Linked DNA regions of Polyangium spumosum. The main gene of each other region encodes a partner of the protein of the gene in region 2 in a complex. Links are inferred from orthologs where the notes say so. Each region holds a gene or a part of one and is shown on either strand. Other genes may lie near its edges.

Region 1 (6,451 bases), on a different replicon or contig from region 2:
ACCCGCGCTGCGTCTCGCTGCTCTCCGCGCTCGCCGCGCAGCTCCGCGCGCTCGGCCGCGACACCGAGGCCGAGGAGGTCGAGGCGCGTTACGCGGCGCTGCGCTTCGACGACGCCGACTTCCTGAGCCAGAAGGTGGAGCTCGCCGTGGCGCGCCGCGACGCCGCGGGCGCGGAGCGGTGGCTGAACCGCTTCCTCGGCGTCGACGCGGGCTCGGCGTGGGCGCGTGGCCTCGCGGCGCGCACGTATCGCTCGCTCGGCCAGAAGGACCGCGCGCTCGCGACCTACCAGCAAGCGCTGGCGATGGCGCCCGAGGACGTGCAGACGCTGCGCGCGCTCTCCGATCTCTACGGAGAGGAGGGGGATCGCGACAAGCAGCTCGACCTGCTCCGGCAGATCCTCACGATCGTCCCGCAGGCGAAGGACGTGCGCGAGTACGTCGAGCACATCGAGCCGAAGGCGCCGCGCGCGGACGAGGCGTACGCGTGGGCGCCGGAGAAGTTCCTGCCGAAACGCAAGGAGCCCGCGCAGGGCTACCCGATGCGCTTCATGCGCAACCTCACGGTGACGACGGTCTACCCGAACGGCCTCGCGAGCCGCTTCCACCAGGTCGTCTTCCAGCCGCTCACCGACGAGAGCGCCGCGTCCGCGCGCCAGTACGACTTCGCCTACGAGGCCGATCGCCAGACCGTGGATCTCCGCGCCGCGCGCGTCTACCGCGCGAACGGCAAGATCGACGAGGCGATCGAGAGCGGCGAGGGCGCCGCGGACAACCCCGCGATCTCGATGTACACGTCGCAGCGCGCGTTCGTCGTCCTCTTCCCGCGCCTCAACGCGGGCGACGTCGTCGAGCTGCGCTACCGCGTGGAGGACGTCGCGCCGCGCAACGAGAAGAGCGACTACTTCGGCGAGGTCCAGTACCTCCAGAACGACAAGCCCATCGCGAGCAGCGAGTACGTCCTCATCACGCCGAAGTCGCGCCGCTTCTTCATCCGTACGGACAAGCTCCCCGGGCTCGTCGAGGACGTGAAGGAGGAGGGTGACAAGCGCATCTATCGCTTCGTCGGGACGAACGTCCCCGCGCTCAAGCCCGAGCCCAACATGCCGCCCTGGTCCGAGGTGCTCGGCACGGTGCACGTCTCCACGTTCGACACGTGGGACGCGGTGGGCGCGTGGTACTGGGGCCTCGCGCGCGAGCAGTTCGACGTCGACGACGAGGTGCGCAGGCGCGCCCGCGAGCTCACGAAGGGCCTGACCGACGACGCCGCGAAGGTGAAGGCGATCTACAAGTTCGCCACGCAGACGCGTTACGTCGCGCTCGAGTTCGGCATCGAGGGCATCCGGCCGCGCCGCGCCGCGCAGACGCTCGCGCGCGGCTGGGGCGACTGCAAGGACAAGGCGACGCTCATCGTCACGATGCTGCGCGAGCTCGGCATCAACTCGACGATCGTCCTGCTCCGCACGCGCATGCGCGGCGACATCGCCCCCGAGCCCGCGAGCCTCGCGCCCTTCGATCACGCGATCGTCTACGTGCCCTCGATGGACCTCTACCTCGACGGCACGGCCGAGCACACGGGCTCGATGGAGCTGCCCGTGATGGATCGCTCGGCGATCGGCCTGCTCGTCAACGAGGGCAAACCCAAGCTCGTGCGGCTGCCGCAGCCGCCGCCGGAGCAGTCGCTCACGCGCCGCCACGTCGAGGTGACGCTGGCCGAGGGCGGCGCGGCGCAGCTCGTCTCGGACGTGCAGGTGACGGGCGCGTACGCCCCCGACTGGCGCAGGCGTTACCTCGCCGAGGGCACGCGCAACGAGCGCGCGTCGCAGGACCTCGCCTCGGACTTCGGCCCGATCGAGCTCGAGAAGGGGCGCACGGGCGTCGAGACGGGCGACCTCGACGACGTCGAGCAACCCGTGAAGATCCGCGCCCGCGGCAAGGCCACGAGCTTTGCGCGGCGCGAGGGTGACGCGCTCAGCGTGCCCGCCACCATCACGCCGCGCCTCGTCGCCGAGCTCGCGCCCTCGTCGAAGCGCACGCTCGACGTGACGCTCTCGGCGCTGACGAGCCGCGAAGAGGAGTGGGTCATCAAGGTGCCGGCGGGCATGAAGGTGCGCGCGGCGCCCACGGCGCAGAAGCTCGACACGCCGTTCGGCTCGTTCCACGTGACGGTCGAGCAGTCCCCGGGCAAGGTCACCGTGAAGACGGGCTTCTCGTTCAAGAAGGCGCGGATCACACCGGCCGAGTACGAGGCGTTCCGCTCCTTCTGCGAGGCGGTCGATCGGGCCTTCGGCCAGCGCATCGTGGTGGGCAAGTGACCGAAGACGCGAACACGCCGGAGGGGCCGCCCGCGCTGCCCGAAGGCGTGCTCGCCGTGCGCCTCGGCCCGGGCGCGAACTGCTCCTCCGCGGGCAGCGCGATCGACATCCTCTTTTACGGGAGCGTCGTCGTCGGCGCGCTCGCGGTGGCCCTCACGGCCGCGCTGACGCCACGCGAGCGCCGCGATTCGCCCGAAGCGTTCGACGAACGCGGCGAGAACGACGCGAGCAAGGACGACACGAACGAGCCGAAAGACACGTAGGCCGCCGTCGCATCGAGCACCGGCGGCCCTCGTCGTCTCTCAAGAGGACGGGTTCCACTCCTGGAGCGAGCGGACGCGGTACGACGCGCGCGCGTCGTGCGCGCTCGCCTCGAGGGCGTCGACCGCGGCCATCGCGGCGGCCATCGTCGTGAAGTACGGGACGTTGGCGAGCAACGCATTCCGCCGGATCGGGTAGCTGTCGCGGATCGACCGCGCGCCGACCGTGGTGTTCACGACGAGCGAAACCTGGCCTGCCTTGATCGCGTCGACGACGTGCGGCGAGCCCTCGTTCACCTTGTTGATCGGCGTCGCGGGGATACGCGCGCGGGCGAGCGCCTGCGCCGTCCCGCTCGTCGCCATGAGGGTGAAGCCGAGCGCGCGCAGGCGCCTCGCGATGACACACGCCGCGGGTTTGTCGTCGTTCTTCACCGAGATGAACGCGCACCCCGTGCTCGGGAGCTGCATGCCCGAGGCCCTGAGCGCCTTGCCGAACGCATGCGCGAACGTCGGCGCGATGCCCATCACCTCGCCCGTCGAGCGCATCTCCGGCCCGAGCTGCGTATCGACGCCCGGGAACTTCGCGAACGGGAAGACGGACTCCTTCACCGCCACGTGTTGCGGCATGAACCCGTCGGTGACCCCGAGCTCCGCGAGCGTCTTGCCCGCCATCACCTGCGCCGCGATCTTCGCGAGCGGCCGGCCCGTCGCCTTCGACACGAAGGGCACGGTGCGCGACGCGCGCGGGTTGACCTCGAGCACGTAGATCGCGCCACCCTTCACCGCGAACTGCACGTTCATCAGGCCGATCACGCCGAGCTCCAGCGCGAGCTGCCGCGTCTGCTCCTCGATCGAAGCCACGACCTCCGGCGGCAGCGAGTGCGGCGGGAGCACGCACGACGAGTCCCCCGAGTGGATCCCGGCCTCCTCGATGTGCTGCATCACGCCGCCGATCACGACCTCGCGACCATCCCCGAGCGCGTCGACGTCCACCTCGATCGCGTCCTTCAGGAACTCGTCGACGAGGATCGCGTGCGTGCCTGCCTCGCGCGCGGCCTCGACGGCGTCGTGGATGTACGCCTCGAGCTCCCTCTCCTCGTGGCAGATCATCATCGCCCGCCCGCCGAGCACGTACGACGGACGCACGAGCACGGGGTAGCCGATCGACCGCGCCGCCTCGATCGCCTCCGCGACGCTCGACGCCACGGCCGCGCGCGGGCGCTTGAGCCCGAGCTTCGTGAGCAGCGCGTCGAACCGACCACGATCCTCGGCCCGATCGATCGCGTCCGCGGGCGTGCCGAGGATCGGGACGCCCGCGCGCGCGAGCGGCACCGAGAGCTTCAGCGGCGTCTGCCCGCCGTACTGCACCACCACGCCGACGAGCTCGCCGTCCTTACGCTCCTCGTCGCAGATCGAGAGCACGTCCTCGAACGTGAGCGGCTCGAAGTAGAGCCTGTCGGACGTGTCGTAGTCGGTCGAGACCGTCTCCGGGTTGCAGTTGACCATGATGGTCTCGAACCCGAGCTCACGCAGCGCGAAGGCCGCGTGCACGCAGCAGTAATCGAACTCGATCCCCTGCCCGATCCGGTTCGGACCGCCGCCCAGGATGACCACCTTGCGCCGCCCGCTCGGCGCGGCCTCGCTCTCGCGCTCGTACGTCGAGTAGAGGTACGGCGTCTTCGCCACGAACTCCGCCGCGCACGTGTCCACGCGGCCGAAGACCGCACGCACGCCGAGCGTCATCCGGAGCGCACGCACCTCGTCCTCCGTGCGCCCGGTGAGCCGCGCGATCGCCCGATCGGAGAAGCCGAGCCGCTTGGCGTCACGCAGCGTGCCCTCGTCGAGCGCGCCCTTCTCCTTCGCGACCTCCGTGATCGTCCGCTCGAAGTGCACGAGCCGCTCGATCTGCGACAGGAACCATCGATCGATCCGCGTCGCCTCGTAGAGCTTCTCGAGCGGGATCCCGAGCCGCACCGCGTCGGCCACGTAGAAGAGCCGATCCGCCACGGGCACGCCCACGATCTTCTCCAGCGCCGCCACCAGCTCGTCCTGGCTCGGCGGCGGCATCTCCATCGGCGCCGAGGGCTCGCGCGGCGCGTCCATCAGCATGTCGCGCGCCTGGTTCGGATCACTGCCGAGCTGCCGGTAGTCGACCCTGCCGAGCAGCGACTCGAGCCCGTCCCGCCCGATCTCCAGCGAGCGCGCCGCCTTCTGCAGCGCCTCGGCGAACGTCCGCCCGATCGACATCACCTCGCCGACGCTCTTCATCTGCGGCCCGAGCCGCCGGTCCGCGCCGGGGAATTTTTCGAAGGCGAAGCGCGGCCACTTCACGACCACGTAGTCGATCGTCGGCTCGAACGCGGCGCTCGTGCCCGTGATGTCGTTCGTCAGCTCGTCGAGCCGGTAGCCCACGGCGAGCTTCGCGGCGATCTTCGCGATCGGGTAACCCGTCGCCTTCGAGGCGAGCGCGCTCGACCTCGACACGCGCGGGTTCATCTCGATCACCACGAACCGCCCGTCCTCCGGGTTCACCGCGAACTGGACGTTCGACCCGCCCGTCTCGACCCCGATCTCCGTCATCACCGCGCGCGCCGCGTTCCGCAGCCGCTGGTACTCGCGATCGGTCAGCGTCATCGACGGCGCGCACGTGATCGAGTCGCCCGTGTGCACGCCCATCGGATCGATGTTCTCGATCGAGCAGACCACGATGAAGTTGTCCGCCTTGTCGCGGATCACCTCGAGCTCGAACTCCTTCCAGCCGAGCACGCTCTCCTCGATCAGCGTCTCGTGCGTCGGCGACTGCTCGATCGCCCAGCGCACCTTCGCGTCGAGCTCCTCCGGCCGGAACGCGATGCCGCCGCCCGTGCCCCCGAGCGTGAAGCTCGGCCGCACGATCACCGGGTAGCCGAGCGGCGCGCCCCAGGGCCCCTCCTTCTCCGCCAGCGCGCGCGCCTCCTCCACGCTCTTCACGTGACCCGAGCGTGGACACGTGAGCCCGATGCGCTCCATCGCCTCCTTGAAGAGCGCGCGATCCTCGGCCTTGCGGATCGCCGCCGGGCTCGCGCCGATGAGCTCGATCCCGAGCCTCCCGAGCACGCCCGCCGCGTCGAGCGCGAGCGCCAGGTTCAAGGCCGTTTGACCTCCAAGCGTCGGCAGGATCGCGTCGGGCCGCTCTGCTTCGAGGATCGCCGTCAACGTCGGCACGTCGAGCGGCTCCACGTAGGTGCGGTACGCGAGCTCCGGGTCCGTCATGATCGTCGCCGGGTTCGAGTTGACGAGGATCACCTCGTACCCCTCGGCGGCGAGCGCTTTCGCGCCCTGCGTGCCCGAGTAGTCGAACTCGCACGCTTGTCCGATGATGATGGGACCAGAGCCGATCAGCAGGATCTTCTTCAGATCGTCACGGCGCGGCATCGGGCGGGCGAGTTAGCACCGGAACGCGGCACCGTCGATGTACGCGCGAAATGTCGCTCAGAAATCGAGGCTCTGCACGAAGACATCCTGGAAATCGTCACGTGTCGCGAGCTCCACGTGCCGGACCCGCGGCCGGACATCCGCGAGCCTCGCCCGCGCCGACTCCGGGTCCCGCGCGAACACCGTCGCGCCCTCGAGCGACGCGTTGCCCGCCGCGACGACCGCCGACGGATCCACCTCGGGCAACATCCCGAGCCGGATCGCCACGTCGTGCCTGAGGTGCGTCCCGAACGCGCCCGCCACCGCCACACGCGCGAGGTCCTTGTCCCGGATGCCCGCTGTCTTGCAGAGCAGCTTCGTCGCGGCCCGGAGCGCTCCCTTCGCGAGCTGCAGCTCGCGGATGTCCATCTGCAAGAGGTCCACGCCCCGCGCGAGCGTGATCCGATCCGCGCCCGACGCGATCGC
Region 2 (5,491 bases):
GGAGGCCATCCTGCTGAAATTATCACGCCGCCCGCCGAGCGAGGAACATCTTCATTTGCAGGCCAAAGGATCGACCGGGCCGGACGGGGTACGCTCCTGGACGACGAAGGTGGTGCGCGCGCTCTCGTCTTCGCCGAGTGCCTGCGAGACCCAGGCGAGGTCACAAGGATCGGCCTCGATCTCGGCCTCGTACCGCCCATCACGGTCGCGATCCTCGACGACCGCGCCTTCTCCCGTGCGCTCGTTGAAGACCACGACGAGCGCGCCCTCGAGGCACGGGCCGGAGATGGTCCACATGCGCGGGTTCGTCGCCTGGGGCCCGATCGAGTCGGGGACCTCGGGCGGAGGGAGGGGCAGGGTCGGGCTCAAGCAGCCCGGGAGCGCCACGAGGACGGCCGCGAAGATCCGGAGCAAGGAGCGTCGACCCATCAAGCCCGCGCCCGCTGCACGACGCATGCCCCGAAGGGCGTCGAGGGATCCCGGGAAAAACGAGGCACGGCGAGCTCGCTTGCAGAGGAGCGCGGCAACTACGTTGCCATCGTGCGCCCGTCGGTTTGCAGCACGCGCAGGCTGATACGTTTCTTCGGGAGGTCGACGGTGAGGGTGGGCGCGTGGTCGGCTTCGCCTTCGTCGATGAGCTCGCCGACGAGATCGTAGTCGCTCGCCTGCGTGACGCGCACGCGGCGGATCTCGCCGGGTCGCGCCTCGCCGCCCGAGAGGTAGACCTGTCCGTCGATGTCGGGCGCCTGGCCGCGATGGCGGCCCATCTGGACGAACTCGTGCTCGTCGCTCGTGCCCTCGACGAGGACCTCGAGCTCGCGGCCGATGAGCGTGGCGTTTTTCTTGTGCGCGATGCGCCGCTGCAACGACATGAGCTTGCGGTAACGGCTCGACGCGACACGCGCGGGCACCTTGCCCTCCATCTCGGCGCTGCGGGAGTTCTCCTCGTCCGAGTAGCGGAAGACGCCGACCCGATCGAACTCGGCCCAGGTGACGAAGTCGACGAGGTCCTTGAACTCCTCGTCGGTCTCGCCGGGGTGGCCAACGATGAAGGCGGTCCGGAAGGTGAGATCGGGGATGTCCTTGCGCAGGCGCGTGACGAGCTTGCGGAGGCGCTCGCCGCCGTGGCCGCGGCGCATGCGGCGGAGCATGCCGTCGGCCGCGTGCTGGAGCGGCATGTCGACGTACGGGACGACGCGCGGGTGATGGGCGATGAGCTCGACGAGCTCGTCGGTGATCGTCTCGGGGTAGAGGTAGAAGAGGCGCGCCCAGTGCAGGCCCGGGACGTCCGCGACGCGACGCACGAGCTCGGCGAGCGCAGGGCGCGTGTCGGCGGGGAGATCGCGGCCGTAGGCGATGGTGTCTTGCGAGACGAGGTTCACCTCGCGCACGCCGGCGGCGACGAGCTGCTCGACCTCGGCGACGACGTCCTCGACGGGGCGAGATCGCTGGCCGCCCCGGAGCTGCGGGATGACGCAGAAGGAGCAGGTGCGGTTGCAGCCCTCGGCGATCTTCACGTAGGCGCTGCCGCCGGGCGTGGAGATCGTGCGCGGATCGGAGGCCCTGACGACCCAGTCGGCGGGGTTGCCGACGAGCATACGATCGGCCTTGCCCGTGAGGACCTGCTCGAGCTTGAGCATGTCGCTCGAGCCGAGGATGTGGTCGACCTCGGGCATCTCGTCGGCGATCTCGGCGGGGTGGCGCTGCGAGAGGCAGCCGGCGACGACGAGCTTCTGGAGGTGCCCCTCGTCCTTGAGCTTCGCCATCTCGAAGATCGCGTCGATCGACTCCTTCTTGGCCTCGCCGATGAAGCCGCAGGTGTTGACGACGATCACCTCGGCGTCTTCGGGGGCCGGGACGTGGTCGTAGCCGGCGCGCCGCGCGACGCCGAGCATGACCTCGGAGTCGACGCGGTTCTTGGGGCAACCGAGGGAGACGAAATGGATCTTCTTGCCGGACATGGGGAACAATCCTGAACGGTCGGAGCTTACACCGCAGAGCCGCAGAAAGCGTCGGAGAGCCCGAGGGGTGTCTGTACCCTCCCTCCTCCCGCCCCGAGAGCCCGACGCTTTCTGCGAGCTCGGAGCACGAGGCGCCCCTCAAGCGGAGCGGGCGGCTTCCTCCATGCGATCGGCGAAGCGCTGGAAGAGGTAAAGCGCGTCGTGGGGGCCGGCGGCGGCCTCGGGGTGGTACTGCACCGAGAAGGCCGAGAGGCCCGGGAGATCGAGGCCCTCGCTCGTGCCGTCGTTGAGGTGCACGTGCGTCGTGCGGGCCTTGCCCTCGAGGGAGGCGAGATCCACCGCAAAACCGTGGTTCTGCGTGGTGATCTCGATCCGGCCGGTGTCGAGGTCCTTCACCGGCTGGTTGATGCCGCGGTGGCCGAACTTGAGCTTGTAGGTGCGGCCGCCCATGGCGAGCGCGAGGATCTGGTGGCCGAGGCAGATCCCGAAGAGGGGTTTTTTCCCCACGAGCCCGCGCACGGTGTCGATGGCGTACGAGACGGCTGCAGGATCGCCGGGGCCGTTCGAGACGAAGACGCCGTCGGGCGCGAGGTCGAGGATGTCGGCGGCGCTCGTCTGCGCAGGGACGACGGTGACGCGGCAGCCGACGTCGACGAGCGAGCGCAGGATGTTGCGCTTGATGCCGAGGTCGATGCAGACGACGTGTTTGTTCGTCGTGTGTACGCCGGGGACTTTGGTGCCGAAGGCGCCCGAGCCCTCGGTCCAGGCGTAAGGCGCCTTGGGCGTGACGCGCTGGACGAGGTCGAGGCCCTCCATCGAGGGAGCCTCGCGGGCGCGGCGGACGAGCTCCTCGGGCGAGGCCTTGCCGATCGCGCCGTTTTGCGCGCCGCGATCGCGGATCGTGCGCGTGAGCAGGCGCGTGTCGATGCCCGCGAGGGCGACGACGCCGTGGCGCGCGAGGTAGGCGTCGAGCGTCTCGTTCGCGCGGAAGTTCGCGGCCACGGGCGAGAGGTCCCGCACGATGAAGCCCGCGACGTGTGGCGCGCCCGAGGTGCTCTCGTCGTCCTCGCGGTTGATGCCGGTGTTGCCGATCTGCGGGGCCGTCATCGTGACGATCTGCCCGCAATACGAGGGATCGGTGAGGACCTCCTGGTAGCCGGTCATGCCCGTCGTGAACACGACCTCGCCCGTGGCGATCCCGGGCGCGCCCCAGGCGACGCCCTCGAACGTGGTGCCGTCCGCGAGGCAGAGATAGGCGCGCTCGCCGCTCATCGTGTCTCTCCCTGGGCCAGGACGTCGTGCACGACGCGGCCCGCAGCCATGGTGAGCTCGACCGAGCCCGTGACGGGCTTGCCGAGGAAAGGTGTGTTCTTGCTCTTCGAACGAAGGCGCGCGGGCTCCACGGTCCAGTGTTTCTCAAGGTTCACGAGGCAAAGCTCGGCGAGGGCGCCCTCGCGCAAGCTCGGGGCCGTGAGGCCCACGATGCGGGCCGGCGCGGCGGTGAGCGCGTCGATGAGCCGCGCGAGCGGGAGCACGCCCTCACGCACGCGGGCGAGCAGCAGCGGCACCACGAGCTCGAGGCCGATCATGCCGGGCGCGGCCTCGGCGAACTCGCAGTCCTTCTCCAGCGAGGCGTGCGGCGCGTGGTCGGTGGCCACGGCGTCGATCGTGCCGTCGGCGAGGGCCTCGCAGAGCGCGGCGACGTCCTCGGGCTCGCGCAGCGGCGGGTTCACGCGGCAGGCGGTGTCGTAGCCGATCACCGAGGCGTCGGTGAGCGTGAGGTGGTGCGGCGTGACCTCGGCCGTCACGCGGATGCCGCGGGCCTTGGCCTCGCGGATGATGCGGACGGCGCCACGCGAGGAGACGTGGGCGACGTGGTACTTGGCGCCGGTCACCTCGGCGAGCAGCACGTCGCGGGCGACGATGATGTCCTCGGCGACGCGGGGCCAGCCGCGCAGGCCGAGCCGCGTGGAGACGGCCCCTTCGTGCATGAGCGCGCCCTCGGTGAGGGCGTGATCCTCGGCGTGCTGGATGACGGGCAGGTCGAAGTTCGCGGCGTACTCGAGGGCGCGGCGCATGACGGCGCTCGAGGTGACGCAGCGGCCGTCGTCGGAGACGGCGACGGCGCCCGCGTCCTTGAGGTCGGCCATCTCGACGAGCTCCGAGCCCTTCTGGCCGAGGGTGATCGCGCCGATCGGGTGCAGCGCGGGGCCCTCGATCGATCGCGCCTTGGTGATCATGGCCTCGGTGATGCTGCGCGTGTCGTTGACGGGGCGCGTGTTCGGCATGGCGCAGACGTGCGCGAAGCCGCCCGCGGCCGCGGCGGCGAGGCCGGACGCGATGTCTTCCTTGTACTCCTGGCCCGGCTCGCGCAGGTGGGCGTGCAGGTCCACGAAGGCCGGCAGGAGCAGGAGCCCTTCGCCGGAGAGCACGCGCGCTCGCTCGGAGGCGAGGATCTCCTTCGTCGCGGCGCCCGCGCCGATACGCGTGATGGTTCCACCTTCGATGACGACGTCCACGATCGCGTCGAGGTTCGCGCCTGGATCGACGGCGCGCACCGAGGCGATGACGAGCAGGCCGTCCTTTCTCTGGGGACCGAGCATCGCCCGCCCTCTAGCATTTTTGCGCGGAGGGGGCTCGCAAAGCGGCGAGCCCGCCCACGAGGCTTGCGTGATCGCGTCGCTGTTCGCGAAAAGGCGGCGCCGGCTCGTCCGGGTGAAACCGGAAAACCCGGCAGACAATTCGAGAAGGACCGAACCCTCGCCGGTGACGCCGATTCTTATGAGCTCAAACGAGCTTCAGGGCGGCGGCGACGTCGAGGCGGCCGCGGAGGACGCCCTTGCCGCGCTCGCTCTGGGCCATCGAGAGGGGCTGGGCGCTCTGGAGCAGGGCCGCGCGGACGGCGCGTGGATCTGCCTGCTTTCCGCGGGCGATCTGCACGCTGAGCAGGAGCGCGGCGATGCCCGCGACCATGGCGGCGGCGAAGGTGGCGCCGCTCTGCGCGACGGTTCCACCGCCCGGAGCCGCGCCAATGAGGCCTTCCCCCGGCGCGACGATGCCGCTGTCGCGGTAGGTCGGGCCCCACATGCCGAAGTCGAGCAGCTTGCCCTCGGCGTCCTCGGCCGCGACGGCGAGCACGGTGGAGGCGGCCGTGGGCACGTGGAAGTGCTCGTTGCCGTCACCCTCGGCGGCGACCACGACGAGCACGTTCTTCTCGGCCGCTTTGGCGAGCGCCTTGGCGAGCGCGTCGAGCATGTCGGGCGAGAGGGCGCCGCCGTGCATGGTGACGACGTGCGCGCCGGCGGCGATCGCGTCGCGGATGCCCTTCGCGAGATCCGGCGGGTTGCCCGCGGGCGCGCTCGTCTCCGGGCGGAAGTTGTGCACGGGGACGACGATGCCCTTCGCCTTCGGAGCGATACCCTTCGCGGGGCCGCCCGGCTGGCCGAACACGAGGCTCGTGACGTGGGTGCCGTGCGTGCGATCGGCCGCCTCGTCGCTGGACACCGGCATCTCGAGGGCCGTGACGTTCG

What was found.
Region 1: the proteins of carA (region 2) and carB are in contact, whole or in part, in a solved structure (PDB 1KEE), measured with the Escherichia coli proteins. The link is inferred for Polyangium spumosum from one-to-one orthologs.

Annotation. Positions count from the first base shown.
Region 1 is NZ_WJIE01000003.1:524,562-531,012, forward strand. What follows is about bases 2,415-6,374. They hold carB (carbamoyl-phosphate synthase large subunit), read right to left. Parts: upstream 5,987-6,374; coding sequence 2,615-5,986; downstream 2,415-2,614. Other genes in these bases: GF068_RS12200 (hypothetical protein), read left to right, coding at 2,415-2,575; GF068_RS12210 (ASKHA domain-containing protein), read right to left, coding at 6,044-6,374. In the rest of the region: GF068_RS12195 (DUF3857 domain-containing protein), read left to right, coding at 1-2,312; more of GF068_RS12200, read left to right, coding at 2,309-2,414; more of GF068_RS12210, read right to left, coding at 6,375-6,451. UniProt on the Escherichia coli protein: Large subunit of the glutamine-dependent carbamoyl phosphate synthetase (CPSase).
Region 2 is NZ_WJIE01000002.1:389,948-395,438, reverse strand. The notes cover bases 1,167-4,166. They hold carA (glutamine-hydrolyzing carbamoyl-phosphate synthase small subunit), read right to left. Parts: upstream 3,234-4,166; coding sequence 2,100-3,233; downstream 1,167-2,099. Other genes in these bases: GF068_RS07590 (dihydroorotase), read right to left, coding at 3,230-4,166; rimO (30S ribosomal protein S12 methylthiotransferase RimO), read right to left, coding at 1,167-1,961. Outside these bases: GF068_RS07610 (sigma-54-dependent transcriptional regulator), read right to left, coding at 1-9; GF068_RS07605 (hypothetical protein), read right to left, coding at 52-456; more of rimO, read right to left, coding at 528-1,166; more of GF068_RS07590, read right to left, coding at 4,167-4,564; GF068_RS07585 (S8 family serine peptidase), read right to left, coding at 4,749-5,491. UniProt on the Escherichia coli protein: Small subunit of the glutamine-dependent carbamoyl phosphate synthetase (CPSase).